2 regions of the Gemmobacter sp. 24YEA27 genome follow, and region 1 is predicted to be linked to the other one. Evidence: riboswitches for the same ligand, from Rfam matches in the RefSeq annotation. Region 1 holds a riboswitch; the other holds the start of a gene.
What was found. Region 1 has a riboswitch for thiamine pyrophosphate ahead of thiB (thiamine ABC transporter substrate binding subunit). Riboswitches for the same ligand answer to the same signal wherever they lie in the genome.
Positions count from the first base shown of each region.

Region 2: another riboswitch for thiamine pyrophosphate. It lies ahead of thiD (bifunctional hydroxymethylpyrimidine kinase/phosphomethylpyrimidine kinase); the one in region 1 lies ahead of thiB (thiamine ABC transporter substrate binding subunit).

Region 1 is NZ_JASJPW010000001.1:456,319-470,622, forward strand. It holds gene addA (double-strand break repair helicase AddA) at 1-13, opposite strand, end outside; gene addB (double-strand break repair protein AddB) at 10-2,931, opposite strand; gene QNO18_RS02305 (nucleotidyltransferase family protein) at 2,931-3,644, opposite strand; gene QNO18_RS02310 (phosphotransferase) at 3,623-4,621, opposite strand; gene tsaE (tRNA (adenosine(37)-N6)-threonylcarbamoyltransferase complex ATPase subunit type 1 TsaE) at 4,618-5,073, opposite strand; partial or broken gene aroC (chorismate synthase) at 5,112-6,211, opposite strand; gene QNO18_RS02325 (TerC family protein) at 6,519-7,541, shown strand; TPP riboswitch at 7,679-7,779, shown strand; gene thiB (thiamine ABC transporter substrate binding subunit) at 7,826-8,800, shown strand; gene QNO18_RS02335 (thiamine/thiamine pyrophosphate ABC transporter permease ThiP) at 8,776-10,302, shown strand; gene QNO18_RS02340 (ATP-binding cassette domain-containing protein) at 10,286-10,987, shown strand; gene QNO18_RS02345 (cytochrome c1) at 11,051-11,842, opposite strand; gene petB (cytochrome b) at 11,863-13,176, opposite strand; partial or broken gene petA (ubiquinol-cytochrome c reductase iron-sulfur subunit) at 13,187-13,752, opposite strand; gene QNO18_RS02360 (glutathione S-transferase family protein) at 13,946-14,304, opposite strand, start outside.
Region 2 is NZ_JASJPW010000001.1:2,112,269-2,126,572, reverse strand. It holds gene glmS (glutamine--fructose-6-phosphate transaminase (isomerizing)) at 1-1,440, shown strand, start outside; gene QNO18_RS10640 (ABC transporter permease) at 1,453-2,181, opposite strand; gene QNO18_RS10635 (ATP-binding cassette domain-containing protein) at 2,181-2,870, opposite strand; gene QNO18_RS10630 (TenA family protein) at 2,870-3,547, opposite strand; gene QNO18_RS10625 (ABC transporter substrate-binding protein) at 3,544-4,500, opposite strand; gene QNO18_RS10620 (ThiF family adenylyltransferase) at 4,497-5,369, opposite strand; gene QNO18_RS25670 (hypothetical protein) at 5,318-5,473, opposite strand; gene QNO18_RS10615 (thiamine phosphate synthase) at 5,470-6,066, opposite strand; gene QNO18_RS10610 (thiazole synthase) at 6,063-6,827, opposite strand; gene thiS (sulfur carrier protein ThiS) at 6,829-7,023, opposite strand; gene QNO18_RS10600 (FAD-dependent oxidoreductase) at 7,020-7,997, opposite strand; gene thiD (bifunctional hydroxymethylpyrimidine kinase/phosphomethylpyrimidine kinase) at 7,994-8,794, opposite strand; TPP riboswitch at 8,868-8,974, opposite strand; cobalamin riboswitch at 9,115-9,330, shown strand; gene QNO18_RS10590 (aromatic ring-hydroxylating dioxygenase subunit alpha) at 9,457-10,707, shown strand; gene QNO18_RS10585 (hybrid-cluster NAD(P)-dependent oxidoreductase) at 10,710-11,801, shown strand; gene QNO18_RS10580 (PaaI family thioesterase) at 11,907-12,365, shown strand; gene nrdH (glutaredoxin-like protein NrdH) at 13,012-13,236, shown strand; gene nrdI (class Ib ribonucleoside-diphosphate reductase assembly flavoprotein NrdI) at 13,248-13,685, shown strand; gene nrdE (class 1b ribonucleoside-diphosphate reductase subunit alpha) at 13,667-14,304, shown strand, end outside.

The DNA of each region.
Region 1 (14,304 bases):
GATGCTGGGTCATGGCATATCCTCCGGTTCGGCCTGTTCAGTGATGTCCCATTCGCCAAACCGCGCGAGATTATCATAATCGCTGTGCTCGCGCGCGCCCAGCATGGCCTGGCGCGCGGTATAGCCCCGCTCAGGGTCTTCCCAGGCGCGGATCAGGCGGCGGAATTCTTCCAGCAGCCGGTGCAGATCATCGGGGCCGAGAACCGCCGAGATCGTCTTCAGATCGGCCGCGAGGCGGATATAGGCGATCTCGACCTCATCGGGGAAACCGGCCTCGGGAAAGCCGCCAAGGCTCGCCATCACCGCCGCCAGATGCAGCTGTTTCGCGAACGCCGCCTGCTGCTTTTCCGTCGGCGGCGCGCCGGTCTTGTAATCGACGATCCTCAGCTTGCCCTCAGCCGTCACATCCAGCCGGTCGGGTTTGCCGACCAGCACGAAATCGGGATCCTTCAGCTCGACCCGGTATTTCTGTTCCAGCGAGACCACCTCGCCGCCTTCGGCCAGAAGCCCCTGCACGAAAGGCATCGCCAGCTCCGCCATCCGCGCCCGCCAGATCGCGCGCATCGCGGGCCAGGCCACGTCTTCCTCCAGCACCCGGTCGGTGATCCGCATCAGTGCGGCTGCGGCGTCAGCAGCCGTGGGCGGCAGGCCTTCGCGCAAAAGCGCCTCGGGCACCTTGTGCAGGATCTCGCCCCTGAGCCGCGCATCGGCCATCGGACGCAAGGGCATCAGCGGGCGCAGCCGCAACAGGTGGCGCGCATAGATCGCATAAGGATCGCGGATCAGCTTTTCGATCTCGGTCAGCGAAAGCGATTTCGGACGGTCCGCCACCTTCGGGCGGGGCGAGGGGCGGCGCGCGCGCGCCGAGAGGATCGGCGCTGCCACAAGACCCGCATCCCGGATCAGCCGGTCGCCGCGCGCTTTCATCGCGGCAAGCGCGACGCGCCCGCCCTGATCTGGCAGACCATCGAGCAGGTTCATCAGCCGGTTCAGCCAGCGGGACGGCACGGTTTCAGCCTCGGCATTCCTGTGCGCGTGGCTCAGCACCACTTCGGGCGCCGCGACCGCCATCTGGAAGTCATGTGCCGAAAGCCCGATGCGGCGCTCGGGCAGCAAAAGCCCCAGCTCCATCCGCATCTTGCGGTTCAGCCAGGGGTCCGGGTCGGGCTGCGCCGGCCAGACGCCCTCGGTCAGACCGGCAAGCACCACAAGATCTGCGCCCTGGACCCGCGCTTCCTGGGCGCCAAGGATCACGATCCGCTCATCCGCCGGGATCAGGCTGCGCACCTGGGCGCGGTTGATCACCCCATCCGCCAGTGCGGCATAATCGCCAAGGCCGAGATGCAGCGCCCCGGGCGCCTCGGCGGCGAGGTCTTCGATCACCCGCAGCGCCGCTTCGCCCGCCGCATCCTGCCAGAGCCTGCCGGTCCCGGCATCAGTCCCGCGCGCGAAAGCCTCGGCCAGCGCCCGGTGCCGGGTGATCAGATCGGGGAGGGGTGCCGGGGTGCAGGCCTCCAGCTCTGCCAGCACCGCGCCGAGCCAGTCCGCCCAGGGTGCCGCGAAGGGATCGCGCTGCTCTGCCGCCCAGGCCTGCAGCGAGGCGAGATCAGGATAGGCCGGACCGCGCGCCCTGAGCCGCAGTTCCAGCTCATGCGTCAGCCGCAGATGCGGGCCGCGCTGATCGGTCGAGAAGCACAAAGGGTGCTTCAGCAGCGTCAGCACCTCATCTGCCATCAGCCGCTTGCCCATGCCGCGCGCGACCAGCCGCAGCATCCGCCCCGCCGGGCTGTGGATGAGCGGCGAACCGGCGGAATCGTCCGGGACCAGCCGCCAGCGGTCCAGCGCCGCCGTCACCCGCCGCGTGAGGTCACGGTCCGGTGTCAAAAGCGCCGCGCGTTTTCCCGCCGCCACCGCCTCGCGCAGACAAAGGGCAATCGCCTGGGCCTCGTCACGCGGGCTCGCGGCCTCGATCAGCGTCATGCGCGCGGTTGCGGCCTGCAAATCGCCCAGATCCGGCCCCTGCGCGATCCATTGATCGGTGACCGGCGCCGGACGAAGCGCCAGCGAAATCAGCCGGCCCCGCGCCGGATCGACGGCGCCCTGGCCGTCCCAGTCCTGCACATTGCCGGGGCCAAGGCCCAGCGTCTGCATCAGCCGGTGGTAGCGATATTGCGGGTGATCCTCCTGGCCGGTCCCGTCAGCAAGGCTGGCCCAGACCTCCTCCGGCTGATCGAAATCAAAGCCCGGCACCAGGATCGCGCCCTGCGGCAGCCGCGCCACTGCCTGCATCAGCAAAGCCGATGTTCCGCGCGAGCCGGTCGATCCGGCCACAATCACCGGATCGGGGGTCGGTGCCGCCTCCCAGGCGCTGATCTGCGCCAAAAGCGCAAGCCGCAGCCGCGCCTCGCTGTCCGGCGCCGCCCCTTCGGTGAAAAACTGCGCGATCAGCGAGACGAAACGGCGGGTGCGCGACCAATGCGCGGCATGGCCCTCGATATCAAGGAGGTCAAGCGCGCCCGGATCCACCTCTTCCGCCCGCATCTCATCCATCAGCCCAGCAAGGCTGTCGGCCAGGTCATAAAGCGCGTGACGCGGCGCGAGATCGGGCTCTGCCGCCAGCAGCCGGTCGATCAGCACCGCCAGTTCCAGCCGCCGCCCCAAAGGCGAGGCGGCCTCGACCTGGCCCGTCAGCAAAGGATCATTCCCCGGTTCCGACACCAGTTTCAGCCGGGGCAGGAAACCGGCGCCCTGGGCCAGCAGCGTCTCGCGCAAGCGGCGGCGCATCCGCTGGCTGTTCAGATAAACCGTCACCCGCGCCATGGCCTCGGGCGGCCGGCCTTCAAGCCGCATGCGCAGGCCCGCCGCCAGCCTTGCGGGGAAATCCACGCCGGGGGGCAGGCCGAAGAGGCGGGGTCCGGATCCGGGGAACATCATGTCGCCAGCAAAGCCCCGGCCTCGGCGAGGCCTTCGGGGCTGCCGACATCGCACCAGCCGCCCTCCCAGATCAGACCGTAAGCGCGGTCGTTGCGGATCATGTCATCCCAGGCGAGGTTCAGGGAAAACACCCGCTCAGGGTGGCTCAACAGCCAGTCCGTGCGCAGGATCTGCGCGCCGAGATAGACCATGCCATTCGGGTCAAGGTCTTCGCCGGTCTCGCTGTCGCGGCGCATCCGCGTCAGGCGGCCATCCGCGCCCAGCGAGAAATCTGCCCCGCCCTTGCGGCCCGGCAGGCCCTCGCGCGGCTTTACCAGCAACAGCGCCCCCATCTGCAAGGGGTCCCAGGCCTGTGCCAGCGCCGAGAGGGGGTTGCCGTCCGTCCAGACCACATCCGGGTTGAGCGTCATCACCGCGCCATGGCCAAGTGCCGGCAGCGCCGCCTTCAGCCCGCCGCCGGTCTCGAGGATCTCGGGTTCATGGCTGATGCGGACCGGGCGGCCCCTCAGATGATCGGCGATCTGCTGCGAGAGGTAATGCGTATTGACCACCACCGGGTCGCAGCCTGCCCCGGCCCCCAGATCCAGCGCGCGGTCGAGGAGGCTCTGCCCGGCGACCTCGATCAGAGGCTTCGGTCGGTTCCGGGTCAGTTCGCGCATGCGGGTGCCGAAACCGGCGGCAAAAACCATCAGGGGGAAGGCGGGCTGCATGACCTGATCCTTTCAATGATGGCGGGCGTGGGGTCTGGCAGGAGAGCGAGGGTTTCACCGCGCAGTTCCGCCAGGACCGGATGGGCGAGGTTGCGCAGCAGCTGGCCCCAGACCCGGGGCAGAAAGGCAAGATAGCGATCCTTGCCCGCCACCATGGTCAGCCGCGCGAAAATCCCGATGATCCGCAGCGCCCGAAGCGCGCCAAGCGTGGCATAGGCCGCCGTGATATCGCCCCGCCCGCTCTGTTTCGCGAAATGCGCCACCATCGCGGCCTCGACCCCGGGTGACACGTCACGCCGCGCATCCTGCAACAAGGATACGAGATCATATTCCGGCTGCCCCATCTGACCGAGCTGGAAATCCAGCAACCCGACCCGTGCGACGCCCTGACGATCGGGCAGCCAGAGAAGGTTCTCGGCATGGTAATCGCGCAGGATCAGGACACGCGGCCCGTCGGCATGGGCGCGGATTGCGACCTCGAGCGCCTTCAGGAACGGCGTCGCATCGGAGCGTGTGCCGGTGGCGGCAAAGCCATAGAATTCCGACGCCAGAGCGGCTGACGCGGCCCAGTCCTCCGCACTCAGATCTGGCAAAGGGCTGGGCGGCGCAGCGCCTTGCAGGCGGATCAGCACATCCACCGCCGCCGTGTAAAGCGGCAGTTCCGCTGCGGCATCGGCCTCAAGCAGCCGCGCATAGATCCCGTCACCGAGATCCTCGATCAGCATGAGGCCCTGCGCCTCATCCATCGCAAGTGTCGCCGGGGGCGAGAGCCCGAGATCCGCCAGATGCGCGCCGATCCGGTGGAAATCGCCGATATCATCGCCACATCCGGGCGGCGCATCCATCAGGACCGCACGCTGATCGCCCAGCACCAGCCGCTCATAGGACCTGGCCGAGGCATCCCCCGCGAGATGACTGCGCCGGGCCGCAGCCCAGCCGGCCCGGGCCAGGAACTCTGTCTTTGCAACCTCTCTCATGGCGCCCTAGCGAGGCAGGCGAGGAAACCCTCCGGCCCGGTGACCAGCAGCCGCCGCCCTTCCCCCTCATAGGACAGCGTCACGCGGATCGCCTCGTCAGGCGCATAGTGCCCCAGCCTGTCGGGCCATTCGATCAGCAGGATGTCGCGCCCGATGGCTTCGGCGAGACCCAGCTCTTCGACCTCGCCAATATGGCTCAGCCGGTAGAGGTCGGCATGCCAGACCTCTCCGGCTTCGGTCTCGTAGCTTTGCACCAGGGTGAAGGTGGGCGAAGGCACGTCGATTTCAGCCCCTGCCATGGCGCGGATCGCCGCGCGGGCGAGATGCGACTTCCCGGCGCCAACCGGGCCTTCCAGCAACACGGTCATGCCAGGGCGCAGGCACAGCCCGAACCGCGCCCCGAACAGGCGCGCCGCCTCTTCATCGGGCAGGAACAGATCGACAGATTTCATGGCGCGAGTTTCGGCTTTTGCCCGGTCAGGCGCAAGCCTCAGCCGATCTGACCGCGCCGCCCGGCAGTCTGGCCGCGGTCCAGCAGGATATGATCGAGGATCACACAGGCCATCATCGCCTCACCCACCGGCACCGCGCGGATGCCGACACAGGGGTCGTGGCGGCCCTTGGTCACAAGGTCGAGCTCCTGGCCGAATTCGTTCACGGTGCGGCGCGGCGTCAGGATCGACGAGGTCGGCTTGACCGCAAAGCGGCAGACCACCGGCTGACCGGTGGAAATTCCGCCGAGGATCCCGCCCGCGTGGTTCGACAGGAACTCGACCCCATCCTGGCCCATCCGCATCTCATCGGCATTCTCGACCCCGGTCAGTGCGGCCGAGGCCATGCCATCGCCGATCTCGACACCTTTGACCGCATTGATCGACATCATCGCACTGGCCAGGTCAGAATCCAGCTTGCCATAAAGCGGCGCGCCGATCCCTGGCGGCACGCCCTCGGCCACCACCTCGATCACCGCACCCACCGAATTATGCGACCGGCGCAGATCGTCGAGATAGACCGCCCAGTCCTGCGCCGCGACAATATCAGGGCAGAAGAACGGGTTCTCGCGGATCTGGCCCGCATCAAACCGCAACCGGTCGATCTTTTTCTCGCCCATCTGCACCATATAGCCGGTGATCGACACCCCGGGCGCGATCATGTCGAGAACCGCCCGCGCAACCCCCCCGCCGCGACCCGCGCCGCCGTCTCCCGCGCCGAAGACCGCCCGCCGCCGCGATAGTCGCGCAGGCCATATTTCAGATGATAGGCGACATCAGCATGACCGGGGCGGAAGGCATGGGCGATCTCGCCATAATCCTTGCTGCGCTGGTCGGTATTCTCGATCATCAGCTGGATAGGCGTGCCGGTCGTCACGCCGTCAAACACGCCCGACAGGATCTTCACCTCATCCGCCTCACGCCGCTGCGTGGTGAATTTCGAGGTGCCGGGTTTCCTCAGATCCAGCCAGGGCTGAATATCGCCCTCGGTCAGCCGCACGCCCGGAGGACAGCCATCCACCGTGCAGCCAAGCGCCGGGCCGTGACTCTCGCCCCAGGTGGTGACGCGGAAGAGATGGCCGAATGTGTTGAGGCTCATGACGGTGCTCCGTGCTGACAGGGCGGGCTGACACAGGCGGCATAGCGCCCGCCCCTTGCAGGTTACAACCTCATTCCACAAAAAAGTGAAGCGCGGGGTTGAAATGGCACCGCCTGCCCCCATTTCACCGATGCGGGCCGGGCCCCTCTGGCACTCAGGGCCAGTTTCTTTCGGGAAACGCCTGGTGTGATGTCGGACCGCATCGGGAAACGCGCCCGATGGATTGCCCGGCATTTTTCCCGATCCGTATCCACGGTTCAGCTGACGGTCATTCCCTCTGGCGCCTTGTGTAAAGGGCTATGGTCGGATGGAAATCCTGCTGACATTGTTTCTGGGCAAGCCGCTTTGGCTCTGGCTCACCTTCCTTGCAATCGTCCTCGTGCTGCTGGTGCTTGACCTTGGCGTCCTGAACAAGGGCGACGAGGAAATCGGCGTCGCGAAAAGCCTGAAGCTCTCGGCCTTTTATGTCACGCTGGGCGTCCTTTTCGCAGGCTTCGTCTGGTGGCAGGTCAGTGCCGAGGCGGCAGGCCTCTACCTGACCGCTTTCGTGGTCGAAAAATCACTGGCGATGGACAATGTTTTCGTCATCGCAATGATCTTCGGCTTCTTCGCGATCCCCCGCAAATACCAGCATCGGGCGCTGTTCTGGGGCATCCTCGGCGTGATCGTGCTGCGCGGGCTGATGATCGGCTTTGGCGCGGCTCTGGTGCAGAACTATCACTGGGTTCTCTATATCTTTGCCGCCTTCCTGATCTTCACCGGCCTTAAAATGCTGCTCGCCAAAGAAGATCACGCCCCGGATATCGCCAGCAACCCCCTGCTGAAATTCCTGCGCAAACGCCTCAATGTCACAGACGAGCTGCATGGGCACGCTTTTACCGTGCGCAAGGAAGACCCCGGAACCGGCAAGCTGAAGCTCTATGCCACGCCCCTTCTGCTGGCGCTGATCATGGTGGAAATCGCCGATGTGATCTTCGCGGTAGATTCGGTCCCGGCGGTCTTCGCGATCACCTCTGACCCCTATATCGTCTTCACCTCGAATATCTTCGCGATCCTCGGGCTGCGCGCGCTCTACTTCGCGCTGGCCGCGATCCTGCACCGCTTCGCCTATCTGAAATATGCGCTGGCCGTGCTGCTGATCTTCATCGGCTCCAAGGTCTTTGTCGCCTCGCTGCTGGATCTCGAGAAATTCCCGGCCTCGGTCTCGCTCGGCGTCACTTTCGCGATCCTCGCCACCGGCGTGATTGTCTCGCTGTGGAAGACCCGCGGCCAGCCCGCACATGTCACCCTCCCGGGCGAGCCGGGCAACGACCACCCTGCCCGCCACTGACCACTGAAAGGGGCGCTCACCCCGCCCCTTTCATCTGTCCTTAAATATCCCGGGGGGAGAGGCGCTTTTGCGCCTCCGGGGGGCTGGCCCCCCCGCCTCCGCCGCCCCTTGCGCAGCACCGGCAATCCCCTATGCTCCGCCATACCTCGGGGTGCCCGTCACGGGCTGAGATGCGTCATGCGGACCCGTTGAACCTGAACCGGCTCATACCGGCGGAGGGAAGGTGCATCGGATCCCCCCTTGCGCATCGCCCCCGTCGCAACAGGAGGAATCCCATGCGCCCGATGCGCCCCTTCCTTGCGGCATGTCTCGCTTCCCTGCCCCTGGCAGCAGCGGCCGAGACCCCCGTGCTCACCGTCATGACCTATGACAGTTTCACCACCGAATGGGGCCCCGGCCCGGCAGTGGAAAAGGCGTTTGAAGAGGTCTGCGGCTGCGATCTGCGCTTTATCACCGGCGGCGACGGCGCGGCATTGCTGGCGCGCCTCCAGCTCGAAGGTGCCGCCACCGAGGCGGATGTGGTCCTCGGTCTCGACAACAACCTGACTGCCCAGGCGCGCGCGACCGGGCTTTTCGCCCCACATGGCGAAGCGGCCCCGACCGGCCTGCCGGTCGCCTTTGAGGATGATCTCTTCCTGCCATGGGACTGGGGCTGGTTTGCCTTTGTCTATGACCGCACCAAAACCGCGATGCCGCCTGAGGATTTCCGCGCCCTGGGTGACAGCGATCTGAAGATCGTGATCCAGGATCCGCGCTCATCGACGCCGGGCCTCGGTCTGCTTATGTGGGTCAAAGCCGCTTACGGCGATCGCGCGCCCGAAATCTGGACCGGGCTTTCCGACAATATCCTGACCGTGACGCCGGGCTGGTCCGAGGCTTACGGCCTCTTCCTCGAGGGCGAGGCGGATATGGTTCTCTCCTACACCACATCCCCCGCCTATCACCGGCTGGCCGAGAAAGACGACAGCAAGGACTGGGCCGAATTTGCCGAGGGCCATTACCTGCAAATCGAGGTCGCGGGCATCCTCGCCTCCTCAAAGCAGCCCGAACTTGCGAAGGAGTTCATCGCCTTCACCCAGTCGCCGGCCTTCCAGTCGGTGATCCCGGAAACCAACTGGATGTATCCCGCAACCGAGATCGCGCTGCCCGAAGGGTTCGAGACCCATCGTCCGGCGAAATCCCTGTTGCTGACGGCCGATGAGGCGCTGGAGGCGCGGGGCCCTGCGCTGGCGGAATGGCAATCCTCGCTCGGGCAGTAAGCCTCACCGCCGCGCTCATGGTCACTGCGCCGCTGGCGGCGGTGGCCCTCAGGGCGGGCGGCCTGCGGCTCAGCACGCCCGATCTTGCGGCGCTGCGGTTTACCCTCTTGCAGGCCGGGCTATCGGCGCTGATCTCGGTCGCGCTGGCGGTGCCGGTGGCAAAAGCGCTGGCGCGGCGGCGCTTTCCCTTGCGGGGCCTTCTGATCACCCTGATGGGCGCCCCGTTCCTTCTGCCGGTGATCGTCGCGGTGATCGGGCTGATCACGGTTTTCGGCCGCTCGGGCTGGGTCAATAGCGGGCTTGCCGCGCTCGGCCTGCCCGGGTTCAGCATTTACGGGCTGCATGGTGTGGTCATCGCGCATGTCTTCCTGAACCTGCCGCTGGCTGTTCGGATGATCCTGCAGGCCTGGGTCTCGGTGCCGTCAGAGCGCTTCCGCCTTGCGGCCTCGCTGGGTTTTCGCCCGCGCGACATCGCGCGACATATCGAGCGCCCGATGCTGGCCTCAGTCCTGCCCGGCGCGCTGGCGACGGTTTTTGCGATCTGCCTGACCTCTTTCGCCGTGGCGCTGACGCTGGGCGGCGGCCCGCGTGCCACCACGCTGGAACTCGCGATCTATCAGGCGATCCGGTTCGAATTCGACCTTGGCCATGCGGCGGGACTGTCGCTGACCCAGACCGGGATCGGGGCGTTTGCCGCCCTGCTGGCCTGGCGGCTGGCGTCAAGCCCGGGCTTTGGCGCGGGCCTTGACCGGGCGCTGCCCGCGCCCGCGCCCGCGGGCTGGCGGCGCCTTGCGGATGCGGGCTGGCTTTTGCTGGCGGCAGCGTTCCTGCTGTTGCCGCTGATCGCGCTGATCCTGCGCGGGCTGCCGGGGCTGGCGGAGCTGCCGCCCAGCCTCTGGGGGGCCTCGCTGCGCTCGGTTCTGGTCGCCCTGATCTCGACGCTGGTGACGGTGGCAGCGGGGCTGACCCTGGCACTTGGCGTGGCGCGAAGCCGCTCGCGGGGGATGGAGCTGACCGCCGTTTTGCCGCTGGCGGCCTCGGGGCTGGTGCTTGGGACCGGGCTTTTCCTGATCGCGCGGCCCTTTGCGTCCCCCGCGCAGCTGGCGCTGCCGGTGACGGTGCTGGTCAATGCGGTCATGGCGCTGCCTTTCGTCTACCGGCTTTTGATCACCGATGCCCGCGCGCTTGAGGCGGATTACGGGCGGCTGGCGGCATCACTGGATCTGCGGGGGGTCGCGCGGTTGCGCTATCTGACCCTGCCCCGGCTGGCGCGGCCTTTGGGATTTGCGGCCGGAGTCGCGGCAGCTTTGTCGATGGGGGATCTGGGCGTGATCGCACTTTTCGCCAGCGGCCAGGAGGCGACATTGCCGCTTTTGGTGCAGCAGCTGATGGGCGCCTACCGGACGGAGGCGGCCGCAGCGGCGGCACTGGTGCTGATCACGCTCAGCTTCGGCCTCTTTTGGATTTTCGATGCGGGAGGGCGGCATGTTCAGGCTCGATAACCTGGTTCTGGAGCAGGAAGGCTTTCGGCTGTCCGCGGACTGGCAGGTGGCACCAGGCGCGCGGCTGGCGGTGATCGGGCCATCCGGCGCAGGGAAAAGCTCGCTTCTGGCGGCGATTGCCGGCTTCTATGCGCCGGCCTCGGGCCGGATCTGGCTTGATGGGCGCGATCTGACCGAACTGCCCCCGGGGGAACGGCCGCTCTCGATCCTGTTTCAGGATCAGAACCTGTTTCCGCATCTGAGCGTGGCGCAAAATCTCGGGCTCGGGATCCGGCCGGATCTGCGTCTGGCACTACCGGATCACGCACGGGTGGCGGAGGCGTTGGAACGAGTCGGGCTGGCGGAGTTTGGCGCGCGCAAACCGGCGCAGCTTTCGGGCGGTCAGGCGAGCCGGGCGGCGCTGGCGCGGGTGCTTCTTCGCGCGCGACCGCTTCTCTTGCTGGACGAGCCCTTTGCGGCGCTTGGACCGGCTTTGAAGGGAGAGATGCTGGCCTTGCTGGCCGAGGTTGCCGGCGAGACCGGTGCCACCGTGCTGATGGTCACGCATGAGCCCCGCGACGCGCTGGATTTTGCCGGGCAGACGGTGCTTGTCGCGGATGGCGTGGCGGCGGCGCCGGTTGCGACGGGGCCCTTGCTGGCCGATCCGCCGCCAGCGCTGGCGGCCTATCTTGGATTTAAGAGGTAAAAGGAAAAGCCCCGCCGGAGGGGCGGGGCTTTGTACCTGGTCTTTTCGGAATCACGCCTGATCTCAGGCCGTGAATTCCTTGCCTTTAACCCGCGCCCAGATCTTCTTGTTGGTCAGATAGAGGAGCACCGACAGAAGGATCAGGAAAGTCACAGCGACGAAGCCCGCTTTCTTGCGGTCCATCATCTTGGGCTCTGCCGACCACATCAGATAGGCCGAAACATCCATCGACATCGCGTCGATGCTTGCGGGGCTGCCATCTTCAAAAGTGATCTGATCTTCGGTCAGCGGCGGCGGCATGGCGATCCAGCCGCCGGGGAAGGCGTGGTTTTCGTAGAAAGTGGTGCCGGCTTCTTCCTTGGTCTCGCCGGTATAGCCGGTGAGGATCGCATGGATATATTCCGGGCCGCCGATGCCGCGCAGCAGCTGGTTGATCCCGGTGCCTTCCGGCCCGTGGAACCCCGCGCGGGCCTTGGCCATCAGCGAGAGATCCGGCCCCATACCTTCGCCCGAACGCGCGGGGAAGTTGTCGGTCCATTCGCGCGGACGGGTGGTGCCATCGGGCAGGTCGATCTCTTCGAGACCGGCCGCATAGGCGCGGACCTGATCGGCCGGCAGATGCGGGCCGCCGTCATCCGCGAGGCTGCGGATCGGGACGAATTTCGCCCCGTGGCAGGCCGAGCAGACTTCGGTGAAGACCTGGAGACCGCGCTGCAGCTGCAACTGGTCATAGGTGCCGAACGGGCCTTCAAACGAGAAGTCCACATCCTCGATATGGCCGGCATCGCCAGCTGCCAGCGCTGCGCCCGTCAGGGCGAGCGAGGTGGCTGCAGAAAGAATGATCTTGCGGAACATTTTGCGTCAGATCCTTTTCTTCACTCAGCCGCGTGCGGGTAGTGGGATTTGAAGTCTTCCTCGATCGTCGCCGGTTGCGGCAGCGGCTTTTCGATGATGCCAAGCAGCGGCAGGATCACGAGGAAATAGGCGAACCAATAGGCCGCACCGATCAGCGAGATCGTGGCATAGGGTTCTTCTGCGGGCATAGCACCGGCCCACATCAGCACCACGAAGTCGACGGCCAGCAGCGCGAACCACCATTTGAACATCGGACGATAGCGCCCCGAACGCACCGAGGAGGTGTCGAGCCAGGGAACAATCGCCATGACCGCGATCGCGCCGAACATCGCGAGCACGCCGAAGAATTTGGCGTCGACGATGCCGAAGGTCACCCATTCCGCCGCAATCACGATCCAGACATCGGCGGTGAAAGCCCGCAGGATCGCGTAGAAGGGCAGGAAGTACCATTCCGGCACGATATGGGCAGGCGTGGAGAGCGGGTTGGCCTCGACATAGTTGTCGGGGTGGCCAAGGAAGTTCGGCATGAAGCCGACAATCGCGAAGAACACCACCAGGATCACGGCCAGCGCGAAAAGGTCCTTGATGACGTAATAGGGCCAGAACGGAACCGTGTCTTTCTCGGCATTGGCCTTGCTGTCGCGGCGGACCTCAACACCCGTGGGGTTGTTGTTGCCGGTGTGGTGGAAGGCCCAAATGTGAAGGATCACGAGGCCTGCAATCACGAAGGGCAGCAGGTAATGCAGCGAGAAGAAGCGGTTCAGCGTCGGGTTGTCGACCGCCGGGCCGCCAAGAAGCAGCGTCTGGATCGGCTCGCCGATGCCCGGGATCGCGCCGAAGAGGCCGGTGATCACGGTGGCGCCCCAGAAGGACATCTGGCCCCAGGGCAGAACATAGCCCATGAATGCCGTGCCCATCATCATGAGATAGATCAGCATCCCGATGATCCAGGTCACTTCGCGCGGAGCTTTGTAGCTGCCGTAATAGAGGCCGCGGAAGATGTGCAGATAGACGGCGAAGAAGAACAGCGAGGCGCCGTTCGCGTGCAGATAGCGGATCATATGCCCGCCATTCACGTCGCGCATGATGCGCTCGACCGATGAGAAGGCGAGGCTGACATGCGGCGTGTAATGCATCGCAAGGATGATGCCGGTCACAATCTGCAGCGCCAGACAGAATGCGAGGACAATGCCCCAGATCCACATCCAGTTCAGGTTTTTCGGGGTAGGCACCATCAGCGTGTCATAGACCAGGCCAACGATCGGCAGCCGCTTGTGCAGCCACTTCTCGGGGGCGGTCTTCGGTTCGTAATGGTCGTGCGGAATACCGGCCATGTTGCGTTCCTCAGCCCAGCAGGATCGTGGTTTCGTCGGTGAACTGAGCCACCGGCACTTCGAGGTTCCGGGGGCCGGACCTTTGCGGATACGGCCAGCCGTATCATAGTGAGACCCGTGGCACGGGCAGAACCAGCCACCGAATTCACCGGCGCCATTGCCCAGAGGCACACAGCCCAGATGGGTGCAGACGCCCATCATCACCAGCCATTCGCCGGCTTCGTCCAGCGAGCGGTTCTGGTCCGAGGCATCGGTGCCCGGCTTGTTCTTGTTCTCGGAATTGCGGTCAATGAGCGAAGCATCATCGCCGGAAACGGCGCGGGCCGCTTCGATTTCTTCGGCGGTGCGACGACGAATGAAAACGGGCTTACCGCGCCATTTCACCGTCAGCTGCGAGCCAACGGCCACATTCGTCACATCGACGTAGATCGAGGCGAGCGCACGCGTATCGGCCGAGGGGTTCATCTGGTTGACGAGCGGCCAAGCGGCGGCTCCGGCCGCAACTGCTCCGGCGCCGGCAGTGGCGTAATACAGGAAGTCGCGGCGGCTGCCTGCGTGATCATCTGCTTGGGACACGAGTTCCTCTCCCTGGCATGGCCGCGCGCGGCCAGATATTTGTGCGGGGGCAGACGGATTCCCGGCTGCCCTGACGGGCGCGGTTGTAAACAAGCCGTGATAGATCGTCCAGCGAACAATCCGACGCAATCGCCATCAAATTCAAGGATAAAGGCGATTGATGCGAACATGCCGCAGGCGCTGTGGCCCGCAGCTATCCCTTCGGGACGGTTTCCAGCATCGACGGACGTGCCGCAAATCCGGCCTCCCAGGCCGCGAGCCCGGGTCGTCCGGCCCGCCAGTCCCGCGCGCCAAGGCGGAAATCGACATAGCCAAGGGCCACGCCAAGCGCGATCTGCCCCGCCGTCAGCACGCCCTGCAGATCCGAAAGGCGCGCAGCCTCGACCAGATCCAGAGCCCTGGCGATTTTGGCCCATTGCCCTTCGATCCAGGGGGTAAAACGGTTTTCGTCGGGGCGCAGCCGCGCCTCATAGACCATCAGCAGCGCGGCATCGAGAACGCCATCGGCCAGCGCCTCCAGCGTCAGCACCGGCCAGAGCGCTTCGCCCTCCG
Region 2 (14,304 bases), 1.7 Mb from region 1:
CTGCTGCTGAAACGCAGCATGGACAAGGGCGCAACCCCCGTCGAGGCCGCGCGTGAGACCCTGCCCCGGCTGGAGGGCGCCTTCGCGCTTTGTATGCTGTTTGAGGGCGAGGATGATCTGATCATCTGCGCCCGCAAGGGCAGCCCGCTCGCCATCGGGCGCGGCGAGGGCGAGATGTTTGTCGGATCAGATGCGATAGCGCTGGCGCCGATGACCGACCGCATCACCTATCTCGAAGAGGGCGACTGGGCGGTGCTGACCCGCAAAGGTGCCGAGATTTTCGACTCCGCAGGCCGGCGTGCCAACCGGGCGGAAACCCGCATCCAGCTGGGCGCCACGCGCGTGGAAAAGGGCGGCTACAAGCATTTCATGGCCAAGGAAATCGCCGAACAGCCGGTCGTGCTGGCCGATGCTTTGCGCCATTACACCGGATCAAGTGCCAGCCCGGCGCTGAACCTGCCCGAGGGCCTCGATTTCACCAATATCGACCGGGTGGTGATGGTGGCCTGTGGCACGGCAAGCTACGCCACCCATGTCGCGAAATACTGGTTTGAGCAGATCGCCGGCATCCCGGCGGAAATCGACGTGGCGTCTGAATTCCGCTACCGCGAGCCGGTGCTTTCCGACCGCTCGATGGCGCTGTTTGTCAGCCAGTCGGGCGAGACCGCCGATACCCTGGCCGCCTTGCGCTATGTGAAGGAAAAGGTGGCGCAGGTGGTCTCGGTCGTGAATGTGCCGACCTCGTCCATCGCGCGCGAAAGCGATCTGGTGCTGCCGATCCTTGCGGGCGCCGAGATCGGCGTCGCCTCGACGAAAGCGTTTTCCTGCCAGCTGATGGTGCTGGCGCTGATGGCGCTGAAGGCCGCCTCTGACCGGGGCAGGATCACGGGCGAGGAGCTGACCGCGCGCATCGTCAGCCTGCGCAATCTGCCGGGGCTGCTGAATGCGGCACTGGCGCTGTCAGACCAGATCGCGACAGTGTCGAACGAGCTGGCAGAGGCCCGCGACATTCTCTTCCTCGGGCGCGGGCCGATGTATCCGATGGCACTGGAAGGTGCGCTTAAACTGAAAGAAATCAGCTATATACACGCCGAAGGTTATGCGTCAGGCGAACTGAAACACGGCCCCATCGCACTGATTGATGCCAATGTGCCGGTGATCGTGATGGCGCCCTCGGACCCGCTCTTCGACAAGACGGTGTCGAATATGCAAGAGGTGATGGCGCGGCATGGCAAGGTGCTTTTGCTGTCGGATGCGGCGGGCATTGCCCATGCCGGACAGGGCACCTGGGCGCAGCTGACGCTGCCCGAAGTCGACCCGGTCTGGGCGCCGATCCTCTATGCGGTGCCGGCACAGCTGCTGGCCTATCATACCGCGATTGCGAAAGGCACCGATGTGGACCAGCCGAGGAACCTCGCGAAATCGGTGACGGTCGAGTAAGCGCCGGAGCATTCAGCCGGCATAGCGCTCCAGCCGGGCGGCAAGCTGCCCGGCGACCAGGCGCTGGAAGCCCAGCGACAAGGCGACGACCAGCGCGAGGCTTGCAAAGACAAGGTCGATCCGCATCCGTCCATTCGCGTGCAGCATGACCGCGCCCAGCCCCTCTGATCCGCCGACCCATTCGCCGATCACCGCCCCCACCGGCGCCAGCACAGCGGCAAGCCGCAGCCCCGTGGCCAGGTCCGGCAGCGCCGACGGCATCCGGATCCGGATCAGCATCGCCCATCGCCCCGCCCCCATCACCCGCGCCAGATCCAGCCGCGCCTGGGGCACGCGGGTCAGCCCGTCATGAAAGGCGCTTGCGACCGGGAAAAATGTCACCAGTGCCACCACCGCCAGTTTCGGCGCCATGCCATATCCCAGCCAGAGCGTCAGGATCGGCGCCAGCGCGAAAATCGGGATGGTCTGCGACACCACCACCACCGGGCCAAGCCAGCGCCGCAGTCGCGCCGAGGCCGCCATTTGCAGCGCGAGCCCGCACCCGATGACCGCGCCCAGAGCGAAACCCGCAACCGTCTCGGTCAGGGTCTTCAGGAAAGCTGTCGCAAGCACCCCCTGATGGGTCCAGAGCGCCTTCGCCACCTCCCCCGGCGACGGCAGCAGAAAGGGCGGCAGGCCGGTGGCAAGGATCACCCCCTGCCAGAGCGCCAGCAGAACCAGAACGGTAACAGAAATCCGTATCATGCCAGCGCCACCAGCCGCCGCGTGATCGCAGCAGCGGCATTCGGTACCTCTGGCGCGTCGCCAGCGCGCGGTGCCTTGCCGGCGGGGGCTGTGATTTCCTCAAGACCCGCCGGCGTCATCAGCAGGATCCGGTCCGCGAGCCGCGCGGCCTCGATCGGATCATGGCTGATCATCATCACGGTCCGGTCGCGCAACAGGCGCGCCGCAAGATCCTGCATCCGGAGCCTCAGCCCGATATCCAGCGCCGAAAACGGCTCATCCAGCAACACCAGCGGCCGGTCCTCCATCAAAACCCGTGCCAGTGCCACCCGCTGCCGCTGCCCGCCCGAGAGCTCGGCCGGGCGCTTTGCCGCATGGGGGGCAAGGCCGGTCTGTTCCAGCACCGAAGCGAGCCGCGCGCGATCCGGCGTCTCGCGGCGCAGTGTTGCGCCCAGCGTGATATTCGCCGCCACCGTGGCCCAGGGCATCAGCCCCGGATCCTGCGCCATCAGCGCGACCGGCATATGACCGGTGATCTGACCACGGAACTCCGCCGCGACCGGCAGCCCGCCGATCAGCCGCATAAGCGTGGTCTTGCCCACGCCCGACGGGCCGAGCAGCACCAGCCATTCGCCCGCCACAAGTTCCAGCCGTAAGGGCGGGAAAAGGCGCTCGCGGCCGATCCAGGCCTCGCCCGAAAGCCGCATCACGTAAGGCCCGCGCGCCAGAACCCCGCCTCAAGCCGCGTCGCAACACGGAAATGACGCTCTAGCTGGCGCCAGCGCGGCAGGGTCTGCGCGGCCTCGCCCAGCCGGTCGCGGAGGGCCATGTCAAAAAGCGCCCCCGCCTCGCGGCAGATCTGCTGATAGGTCTCGCCGCCATAGGTCCCGATCCAGTCGCGATAGGGCGTTTCACCAGCGGTTGCGATCAGCCGCGCGCCGATCTCGCCATAGCCCAGCACGCAGGGCAGCAGCGCGGCCAGCAGATCGAGGAAATCGCCGCTCAGCCCGGCATCCAGCACATAGCGGGTATAGGCCAGATTGCCGGTCGCCTCTTCGGTGGCGGCAAGATCTGCCGCCGATATCCCGGCTGCCGCGCAGAGCCGGATATGCAGCGCCATCTCGTGATGAAGAAGGCCGTGGACCGTCGCGCTGGCCGCCTGCATCTCGGCCAGATTGCCGGCCTTGACCACGGCAAGCGACCAGGCACGGGCGAAATGGATCAGGAAAACATAGTCCTGGCGCATATAGCTGAGAAAATCCGCGCGTGGCAGCGAGCCATCCTGCAGCGCGTCGAGAAAGGCGTGCCGCGTATAGGCGTTCCAGTCCTCGGGACAGGCGGCACGCAGGGCGGCAAATCCGGATCCGTAATCAGGAAGGCTCATTCTGCTGCCCCCGGGTCAATCGCCAGGCGCGAGACCGGCAGGATGCTGTCTGTCAGACCCGATTGCTGCAAAAACGCTTCGAATCTCGCATAGCGCCCATGATCCAGCGCCGCCGGTGAATGGGCGAAACGCGGCAATGTGTCGGCCCAAGCTTTGGTGTTGAGCGGGTCGGACAGATCCGGCGCGGTGGCGGCAAAAGCCTCGAATGCGGCCTCGGGGTGGTTGATCATATAGGCCGTCGCGCGCTCGATCGCGGTCAGGAAGCGGGTCACGCGATCCTGGTCAAACCCGGTACGGGCCACAAAGATCAGCTCATCATAAGCGGGGATCCCGGCCTCTTCGGGGTAGAAACAGCGCCCGTCGCCGCCCGCCAGCCGCATCTGCGTCAGTTCGAAATTGCGAAACGCCCCGATGACCGCATCAACCTGGCCGGTCAGAAGCGCGGGCGTCAGCGACCAGTTCACATTGACCAGTTCGACATCCCCCGCCGTCAGCCCGGCGCTGGCCAGCATCCCCGACAGCAAAGCCGATTCGACGCCCGAAACCGAATAGCCGATTCGCTTTCCCTTCAGATCGCCAAGGCTCTGCACTGGCCCGTCTGCCGCCACCATCAGGCAATTGAGCGGGGTGGCAATCAGAGTGCCGACACGAACCAGCGGCAGCCCTTCATGGACCTGGAGATGCAGCTGCGGCTGATAGGAGACCGCCAGATCGGCCTGGCCCGCCGCGACCAGTTTCGGAGGCTCCGTCGGGTCGGCAGGCGCGATGATCTCGACCTCAAGACCCTGCTCTTTGAAAAAACCCTTTTCCCGGGCAATGATCACCGGCCCATGGTCCGGGTTCACATACCAGTCAAGGATCAGGGTCATACGGTCCTCTGCCCGGGCGGGGCCGGTAATTGCGGGTCCGGTCAGCGCGACAGCGGCCAGCAGGGCCAGGGCGAAACGGGTCATATCTCGGTCTCCGTCAGGGGCGGATCGGCGATCAGCGCGATCTCATTTGGGAAAATCGGGTGGAGCTGCGCCGCCGCGCGCCAGGCCCGGAGGCCGGAGCGGCAGCCCAGAACGATGCGCTCATGTGGCGCGGGCGTGGCCCCCGTGATCTGGTCAGGCGCGAAGCGATGGGCATCCGGGGTGACGCCAAGCGGTGCCTCGGCGCGGTCGCGCAGCTCGATCACGTAATCGCCGGGGCGGATCGCAGACCTGGCGATGAAAGGGAAAGCCGTCTCCGGCTCGGGTGCGGTGTCAAAGCGAAAGCTGCTGAACCGCCAGCCCGCCATGTCAAAGCGGATCAGCTGGCCAAGCGGCGATGGCGTGATCCCCGCCAGATGCGCCAGCGCCATCTGCGCCATGAGCGTGCCGAGCATCCCCACCACCGGACCAAGCACGCCGGCACTGGCGCAGGTCGCAAGGGTTTCCGGCAGGTCGGGGAACACCGCCCTGAGCGAAGGCGCACCGCCGCAAAACCCTCCGACATAGCCCGAAAACCCCAGCGCCGAGGCCGATACCAGCGGCTTCCCGGCGCGGTGGCACAGGTCGGAGAGCAGATAGCTCGCGGCGAAACTGTCAGCGCAATCGAGGATCAGATTGGCCTCTGCCACCAGGTCGGGCGCATTTTCAGGATCGCAACGCGCGACCAGCGCCGTCACCTGACAGTCAGGGTTCAGCAGCCGCAGTGCATTTGCGACAAGTGCGGCCTTCGGCGCGCCGATCCCGCCTGCATAAAGCGGCTGGCGGTGCAGGTTGCTTTCCTCGGCGCGGTCCGGGTCGATCACGGTGATACGCCCGATTCCGGCGCCGGCCAGATATTGCAGCGCCGGCACGCCCAGCCCCCGGCCCCCACGACCAGCAGATGCGCCTGGGCGAAAGCCGCCTGCCCCCCGGCCCCGATCCCGGGCAGCAGGGTCTGGCGCGCATAGCGGCTCATGCCGTCACCTCAAGCCAGTGCCGCACCTGTGCCTCAGGGTCGGGGTTCAGCGTGATATCGGTCACCACCGAAACCAGATCCGCCCCGGCGGCAAAGGCCTCTGCCGCGCGCGCAGGCGTCATCCCGCCGATCGCCACCAGCGGGATATCCCCGATCCGCGCTTTCCAGACGGCGAGCTTTTCCACCCCCTGCTGATGCCATTTCATCTGTTTCAGGATCGTCGGCCAGACCGGACCCAGCGCGATGTAATCCGGGCCCAGCGCCAGCGCGCGCGCCAGTTCTTCTTCATCATGGGTCGAGATACCGAGCCGCAGCCCGCCGCGCCGGATCGCTTCAAGATCGGCGGCATCAAGATCCTCCTGTCCGAGATGGATCCAGTCACAGCCTTCCTCGATTGCGAGCTGCCAGTGATCATTGACCACAAGGATCGCCTGATGCGCGCGGCACAAAGCCTGCGCTGCGCGGATCTCAAGACGCGTCTCGTCCTCGCTGCGATCCTTGACCCGCAGCTGCACCAGCCGAACCCCAAGCGGCAGCATCCGCCCCACCCAGGCAGCAGAGTCGAAAATCGGATAGAAACGCGGCAGGGTCATGCGAGAAACGCCCTCCCCAGCACGGGTGTCGAGGGCGCGGCCATATCGCGTGGCTCCATCGGCTGCGCGAGATAGGCCATCCTGCCCGCCCGGATCGCCCCGGCCATGGCCCCGGCCATCCGCGCCGAATCGCCGGCCTTCGCCACCGCCGTATTCAGGAGCACCGCATCAAAACCCAGCTCCATCGCCCGCGCCGCATGGGAGGGCAGCCCGATCCCGGCATCGACCACCAGAACCTGATCGGGAAACTCTGCCCGCAGCACGCGCAGCCCATATTCGTTCATCAGCCCCCGCCCCGAGCCGATCGGCGCCCCCCAGGGCATCAGCACCTCACAACCGGCCTCGACCAGGCGCGCACAGACGCCAATATCCTCGGTCGTATATGGAAAGACCTTGAACCCGTCGGCAATCAGGATGCGGGCGGCTTCAACAAGGCCGAAGACATCAGGCTGCAGCGTATCGGTATGGCCGATCACCTCGAGCTTGATCCAGTCTGTCGCAAACAGCTCGCGCGCCATATGGGCCGTGGTCACGGCCTCCTTCACCGTATGGCAGCCGGCGGTATTGGGCAGGATCTTCGCGCCAAGATCTGCCACAAGCGCGCGGAAGTCACCGCCACCTCCCTGCTCGCGGCGCAATGAGACCGTAGCGATCCCGGCCTCAGAGCTGCGAAACGCCTCTTCCAGGATCTTCGGCGATGGATATTGCGCCGTGCCCAGCATCAGCGAGCTTTCAACAGCAGTCCCGTAGAATACCGGCATCTCAGCCCCCCTGCATGGCGGCGAGAACCTCGACCCGGTCGCCCTCTTGTATTTCTGTTTCCAGCCGCGCGGCTTTGGCGATGAAGACCTCATTCACCGCAGTCGCCACGGCCGGGCCAAAGCCCTGTTCCTCAAGCAAAGCGGCCAGGGTTGTCGCCCCGGTCCGCCTTGCCTCTCCATTCACGAAAACTCTCATATCCTCACCTCATCCATGAACTCGGGCTGCGCGCCGGTCTCGAGATGTTCCGCTACCATCCGCGCGCAGGCGGGCGAGAGCAGGAATCCGTGGCGGTAGAGACCATTGGCAAAGATCATATCCCCCCGGCGCCGGATCCTGGGCAGATTGTCGGGGAAAGCGGGGCGCGCGTCAGAACCGGTCGCGATCAGCTCGGCCTCGCCAAAACCGGGATGGATCGTCCAGGCCGCCGCCATCAGCTCCATCATCGACCGCAGCGTGACCGGCCCGCGCCATCCGCTTTCGATCATCGTGGCGCCAAGCATGAAATGCCCGTCGCCGCGCGGCACGATGTAAAGCGGGATACGCGGATGCAGCAGGCGGACCGGGCGCGAGAGGCTCACGCCCTCGCAGCGGATCAGCAGCATCTCACCGCGCACACCGCGCAGATCGCTGAGACTGTCGCGCGCCGCGAGCCCCCGGCAGTCGATGGTCAGCGGCGCCTCTGCCGGCTCGGGTGTTACCATGATCCCCCGGGCCGCGAGCCGGCGGGCCAGTTCGCCAAGCGCCGCGCGCGGGGCCAGATGCGCTTCGGTTCTGAAGAAGAGCCCCTCGCGGAAACGGCCTCCCAGATCGGACTCAAGCTGCGCGATCCCGTCCCCGCCAATGGCCTGGTGCCCTTTGGTCAGCCGCGCAAAACGCGCCAGATCGCCCCGGTCACGCGGATCGGCCAGAACCAGCGTCCCGGCCCCGGTAACCAGCCCGGTATGGGATTGCCACCAGGCGGCCGCGCCGGCCCCAAGCCGTTCAACCGGCTCCTCTGCCGATTCCGCCTCGCAATATGGCGCCAGCATACCACCGGCCCACCAGGAACAGGCCTGCGGCCCGGGGCCGCCGGCCGGGTCAGAAATCGTGACCTCATGACCGCGCGCCGTAAGTTCGCTGGCCATCACAAGGCCCATGACACCGGCCCCGAGAATATGGACGCGGCTCATGATTGCGGCCAGAGCGCGTGGAAATGATGCACCGGCCCATGGCCGGAACCGATTTGCAGCGCATCCGCCGCCCGGATCGCCCCCTGGAGCCAGCGATGCGCCCGCGCCACCGCATCGGGGACAGCCATCCCCTGCGCCAGCCCGGCCGCAATCGCTGCGGCATAGCTGCATCCTGTGCCATGCGTATTTTTGGTCTGCTGGCGTTCTGCCGTGAACACATGGGATACAGGGCCGATCAGCAGATCGCGACACTCTTCCCCCCCGGCATGACCGCCTTTCATCAACACCCAGGCCGGCCCGAGCGACAGGAGCGCGCGCCCCTGCGCTTCCTGCGCCTCATGGCTGCTGGCCGGGGCCTCGCCCAGTAGATCTGCCGCTTCGGGCAGGTTCGGGGTCAAAACCGTCGCGAGCGGCAAAAGCGCCTCGCGCAGTGCTGCGACAGCCTCGGCCGCGAGCAACCGGTCACCGGATTTCGCCACCATCACCGGATCAACCACCAGGGCCAGATCGCGCCCTTTCAGCGCCGCCGCCACGGTCGCGACCAGTTCCGGATCGCCCAGCATCCCGATCTTCACCGCACCCACGGCAAGATCATCGAACACCGCCTCCAGCTGCGCCCGAACCAGCCGCGCCGGCAGGGCCATCACCGCGGTCACCGCCCTTGTGTTCTGGGCCGTGATCGCAGTGATCACGCTGGCGCCATAGACGCGCATTGCCGCGAAACTTTTAAGATCGGCCTGAATCCCCGCGCCGCCGCCGGAATCGGACCCCGCTATGGTCAAAGCTATCGCCGTCATCATGCCCCCAATGACCGGCGAAAAGATTTGGGGACACTGATGCCCGGGCAGGCCACAACGGGCCGCCAGAGACACGATCAGACCACCCGTTCCCTCCGCCGGTATGAACCGGATCAGGTTCGATGGGTTAGCCTTGCGGCCTCTCAGCCCCGGTTTCCCGGGACACCCCAACGAGTAAGTTGCCCAATCGTTAAGCGGAGCATTTTCGTTTGGCAACCGGCAAAATCCCGCTTTCTGCGCGAATGAGGCTGCTTACGGGGCCGCTGTCTGTTCCGCTTTGCGACATGTCGCAAACAGACAATCCCGCCCGCCGCACTGTGATCAATTCAGCCTCGCAAGGTGCCGCTGGCGACAGCGGAGAATTGGGAAGCCGGTGCGGTCCCGCAAGGGGCCAAAGCCGGCGCTGCCCCCGCAACGGTAGAGGCTGAGAGGCGCGACAAGGACCACTGGGCGGAGGAGCCCGGGAAGGTGTCGCGACCAGGGTTGAAAAGACCGCTCGCCAAGCCCGGAAACCAGCCTTGCACGAGATGTCGAGCCGCGGTGGGCGGCGAAGCGGCAACCGGCTCGCGGGTCCATCCCCGCGCGGGCCCTTCGCCGCCTGTTGTCCATCGCACGTCAAACCTGCCCGTGCGACCCGCCCGGGCTAACGCGAAGGACAGCAAATGCTGAGCCAGTCCGAAACCCTTTCCCGCCTGCTGGCACGCCGGAGCGGCTATGCCTTAGAGCGCGATTTATATTGTGATCCCGGGGTGTTGGAGGCCGATCTTCAACATATTTTGTATCGTGAATGGCTCTTTGCCATTCCGGGCTGCGAGCTGGAGAAACCCGGCGCCTTTGCCACGCTGCAGATCGGCGCCTATCCGGTGGTGATCATCAAGGGCAAAGACAATCGCATCCGCGCGTTCCACAATGTCTGCCGCCATCGCGGTCAGCGGCTTTGCGCGAAGACCAATGGCGCGACGACGAACCTTGTCTGCCCCTATCACCAATGGACCTATGACCTCGAGGGCAAGCTTATTTTCGCCCGCGATATGGGCGAGGATTTCGACCCTTCGAAGTTCGGGCTGAAGAAGGTGCACTGTGTCGATCTTGGCGGCATGGTTTTCATCTGTCTCGCCGAAGTGCCCCCTCCCATTTCCGACCTCGCGCCGAAGCTGATGTCGTATCTGGCCCCCTCGGGCCTTGCCGATGCAAAGGTCGCTTTCAGCTCGACCATCGTCGAAAACGGCAACTGGAAACTGGTGATCGAGAACAACCGCGAATGTTATCATTGCGGCGGCGCGCACCCGTCTTTGTGCCGGACCTATTCCGACAACCCGCGTATGACGGCGATGGAGGGGCCTGATTCGGCCTCGCCCGACATTATCGAACACTGGAAGCGCTGCGAGGCGGCCGGCCTGCCCTCGCGCTTCACCAACCACCCGCAGATGCAATGGCGGCTCGCCCGCATCCCCCTGCTGAACGGCGCCGAAAGCTATACGATGTCGACTAAGGCGGCGGTGGCGAAACGCATGGGCACCATGCCCTTCAACGATGCCGGCAGCCTTCTGTTCTTCCACTACCCGAACAGCTGGAACCATTTCCTCGGCGATCACGCCATCGTCTTCCGCATCCTGCCGATCAGCCCGACCGAGACGCAAGTGACCACGAACTGGCTGGTCCATAAGGATGCGGTCGAGGGCGTCGACTATGATCTCGAAACCCTCACCCGCGTCTGGCTCAACACCAATGACGAAGACCGCCAGGTGGTCGAGGAAAACCAGAAGGGCATTCTCTCTCCCGCCTATGAGCCCGGGCCCTATTCCCCGATCCAGGAAGAAGGGGTGATGCAATTCATCGACTGGTATGCCGGCATCATGACGGAACGCCTTGGCCCCGTTTCCGGCACCGGCCCGGCACTGGCGGCGGAATAAAAATGGGAAAGCAACAACTTAACTGGTCTGTGAAGCCCTGGGATGATGCAGAGCATCTTGAATGCGCCATGGTCGTGCCCGAGACGCCGGATACCGCCACCTTCACCTTCCGCGCGCCCTCGGGGGCCTGGTTCGACTATCAGCCGGGCCAGTTCGTGACGCTCGACCTGCCGGTTGATCCGAAAAAAGGCGCCAGGGGCAATGTCCAGCGCACCTATACGATCTCGTCTTCGCCATCGCGGCCACTGTCGATCTCGGTCACGGTGAAAGCCCAGGCGACGTCTGTCGGCACGCGCTGGATGCTTGATCACCTGAAGCCGGGGATGAAGATCAAGGCTTATGGCCCGGCGGGGATCTTCAGCTCGCACCGGCATCCGGCAAAGAAGCATCTCTTTATCTCGGCCGGATCGGGCATCACGCCGATGATGTCGATGACCACCTGGGCCTGGGATTCGGGCGAGATGCCCGATATCGTCTTCGTCCATGCGGCAAAGCGGCCATCCGAAATCCTGTTGCGCAAGCGGCTCGAAGGGTTTGCAGACCGTGTGCCGGGGCTGAAGCTGCGCTTTACCGTCGAGGAAAGCGACCCGTTCCAGACCTGGACCGGCTATCAGGGCCGGCTGAGCCAGATCATGCTTGGGCTGATGGCGCCGGATTATCTGGAGCGCGAGGTGTTTTGCTGCGGGCCGGAGCCGTTCATGCAGGCGGTGCGCGACATGCTGGTCTCGCTCGGCTTCGATATGGAACATTACCATCAGGAAAGCTTCGGCGCGCCGGTGTCGACGGAAGCCGACGCCCCGGTGATCGACGATGTGATCCCCGATTCCGAGGCCGGTGCGCAGATCACCTTCGCCGCCTCAAACGTGACCGCGCCCTGTTCCGAGACCGATACCGTGCTCGCGGTGGCGAAACGCGCCGGGCTGAACATCCCCTCGGGCTGTACCTTCGGCCTTTGCGGCACCTGCAAGGTGAAAAAGACCGCAGGCGATGTGCATATGGTCCATAATGGCGGCATTTCGGATGACGAGATTGCCGAGGGCTGGATCCTCGCCTGTTGCTCGAACCCGATGGGCAGGATCTCGGTCGAGGTCTGAGAGCCGCGCGGCCTCACAGAAAATAACGCATCGGCAGCCTTGCCGGTGCGTCTGAGACGGGTACTCTCCCCGCCGGTCACCGCGCGCAGATATGGGAGAACACCGATGGCGAAACCGATCCTGATGGACAGAGCCGCGCTGAACGACTTTGTCACCCGCGATTTCGGCCAGGTGGCAGCGGATTTCACCGTCGATGCCGTAACCGATCAGGGCATCCGGTTGCGGCTGCAAGTGGCCGAGCGCCATCTGCGCCCGGGTGGCACTGTATCCGGCCCCACGATGTTCGCTCTTGCCGATGTGGCGGTCTACCTTGCCATCCTGTCGAGGATCGGGCCGGTGGCGCTGGCGGTCACCACGGGATGTTCCATCGATTTCATGCGCAAGCCGGCCGCCGGGCGCGGGCTTTACTGCGATGTGCGGCTTTTGAAACTTGGGCGCGTGCTGGCGGTGGCGGATGCGCTGATCTTCTCGGACGGGGTCGAGGATCCGGTGGCGCGGGCGAATATGACCTATTCCATCCCGCCCGCCCCCGCGTCCGCACCCCCGGCCGCTCCGGCTGCCTGAAACACCGCGAACCAGGAACTGCCCCCCGGCTCCTGCCCCCGGCCCTGCCGCCTTCGAATCAATCTGGTGACGACCCGGCGGGCGCGACCGGCGCCTGCATTGCCTTCCCCTGGGTCAACCGGCTTATCCCCAGAGATGTGCACCATTCTGTCCACGACGCGGCACGATCAGGGGCCGCCCCTGCTCCTGGATATTGTGCAAGGCGAAATTTTGTGCAGCCCGAGTCTGTGGGTTTAGAGGCACACATTTCCCCCCGCGCGCCCGGCAAAGCAACGATTTCCTCTGATTTCAGCGGCTTTTCAACTCTGAGTCGTTCCCGTCACGGGTAGCATTTCAATAACACAAGATGTTGACAGCAGAGCAAATCAGGGATCAATATGCAGATGTTCCGGGAGCAAACCTGCAGCCTGCGACGCGTCCGAAATCCGGGGAAAACCGGGCATTTCCGGGCGCAGCCAGCGGCAGGAACGGCCAGGGGAAACTCCGGGGGGAAACCTCCGGGAAGACCATAGCCGCGGCAGGATCCCAGGGCAAAGTGAAGGCAACAAAACCGTGCGACGGGCGCGAGGACATCACCCGGCGGAGGCTTTCCGCTGGCCGTTTCTCAGCGAACCGCAGCCACATGGGACAGTAGAAGGATCAGGCAATGACCATCACCGTTTACTCCAAACCCGCATGCGTTCAGTGCACCGCAACCACCCGTGCGCTCGATGCCAAAGGCTTGTCCTATTCCATTATCGATCTGACCGAAGATGCCGATGCGATGAACCGCGTTGTGGCGCTCGGCTATCGCCAGGCCCCTGTCGTCATCGCCGGTGACGCGCATTGGGCGGGCTTTCGTCCCGATATGATCGGCCGCCTCGCCAGCTGAGGGGTTTGTCCGTGCCCGGGCTCGTCTTTTTCTCATCTGCCTCGGGCAATACCCTGCGTTTCGTCATGCGCTTAGAAGAGATCAGCGCCGGCCGCTATGGCACGGCGCTGCGTATCCCAATATCCCCGCAGGATCCTATGCCGGATCCGGGCGGGGATTTCGTTCTGATCTGCCCGACATTCGCCGATGGCGAGGGGCGCGGCGCGGTCCCGAAACAGGTGATCCGCTTTCTCAATGACCCCGACCGGCGCGCCGGTCTGCGCGGTGTGATCGCCGGGGGCAACCGAAATTTCGGCCAGACCTACGCTCTTGCGGGCCGGGTTATCGCCAGTAAATGCAGTGTGCCGGTTCTCTACAGCTTCGAGCTGGCCGGCACGGAAACCGACATCGCCCGCGTCCGGCGCGGGCTTGATCTATTCTGGGGGATGGAATGCTCGACAATGGCGTGAAGCCGGCGCTGGACTACCATGCGCTGAACGCGATGCTGAACCTCTATGACGGAGAAGGCAAAATCCGCTTCGACGCCGACCGCATGGCGGCGAAGCAATATTTCCTGCAACATGTGAACCAGAACACGGTTTTCTTCCACAATCTGGATGAGAAGCTGCGCTATCTGGTTGATGAAGGCTATTACGAGCCCGATGTGCTGGATCAGTATTCGCGCAACTTCCAGCGCCAGATCTGGGATGCCGCCTATGAGAAGAAGTTCCGCTTCCCGACCTTCCTTGGCGCGTTCAAATATTACACCAGCTACACGCTGAAGACCCGCGACGGTCAGCGCTTCCTTGAGCGTTACGAGGACCGCGTGGTCATGGTCGCGCTCGCGCTCGCGCGTGGCGATGAGGCGCTGGCGATGTCCTTCATGGACGAGATCCTTTCGGGCCGCTTCCAGCCCGCGACGCCGACCTTCCTGAACGCAGGAAAAATGTCGCGCGGCGAGCTGATCTCGTGCTTCCTGCTGCGGCTTGAAGACAATATGGAATCGATCGGGCGGTCGATCAATTCGGCGCTGCAGCTGTCGAAACGCGGCGGTGGCGTGGCGCTGATGCTGACGAACCTGCGTGAGGC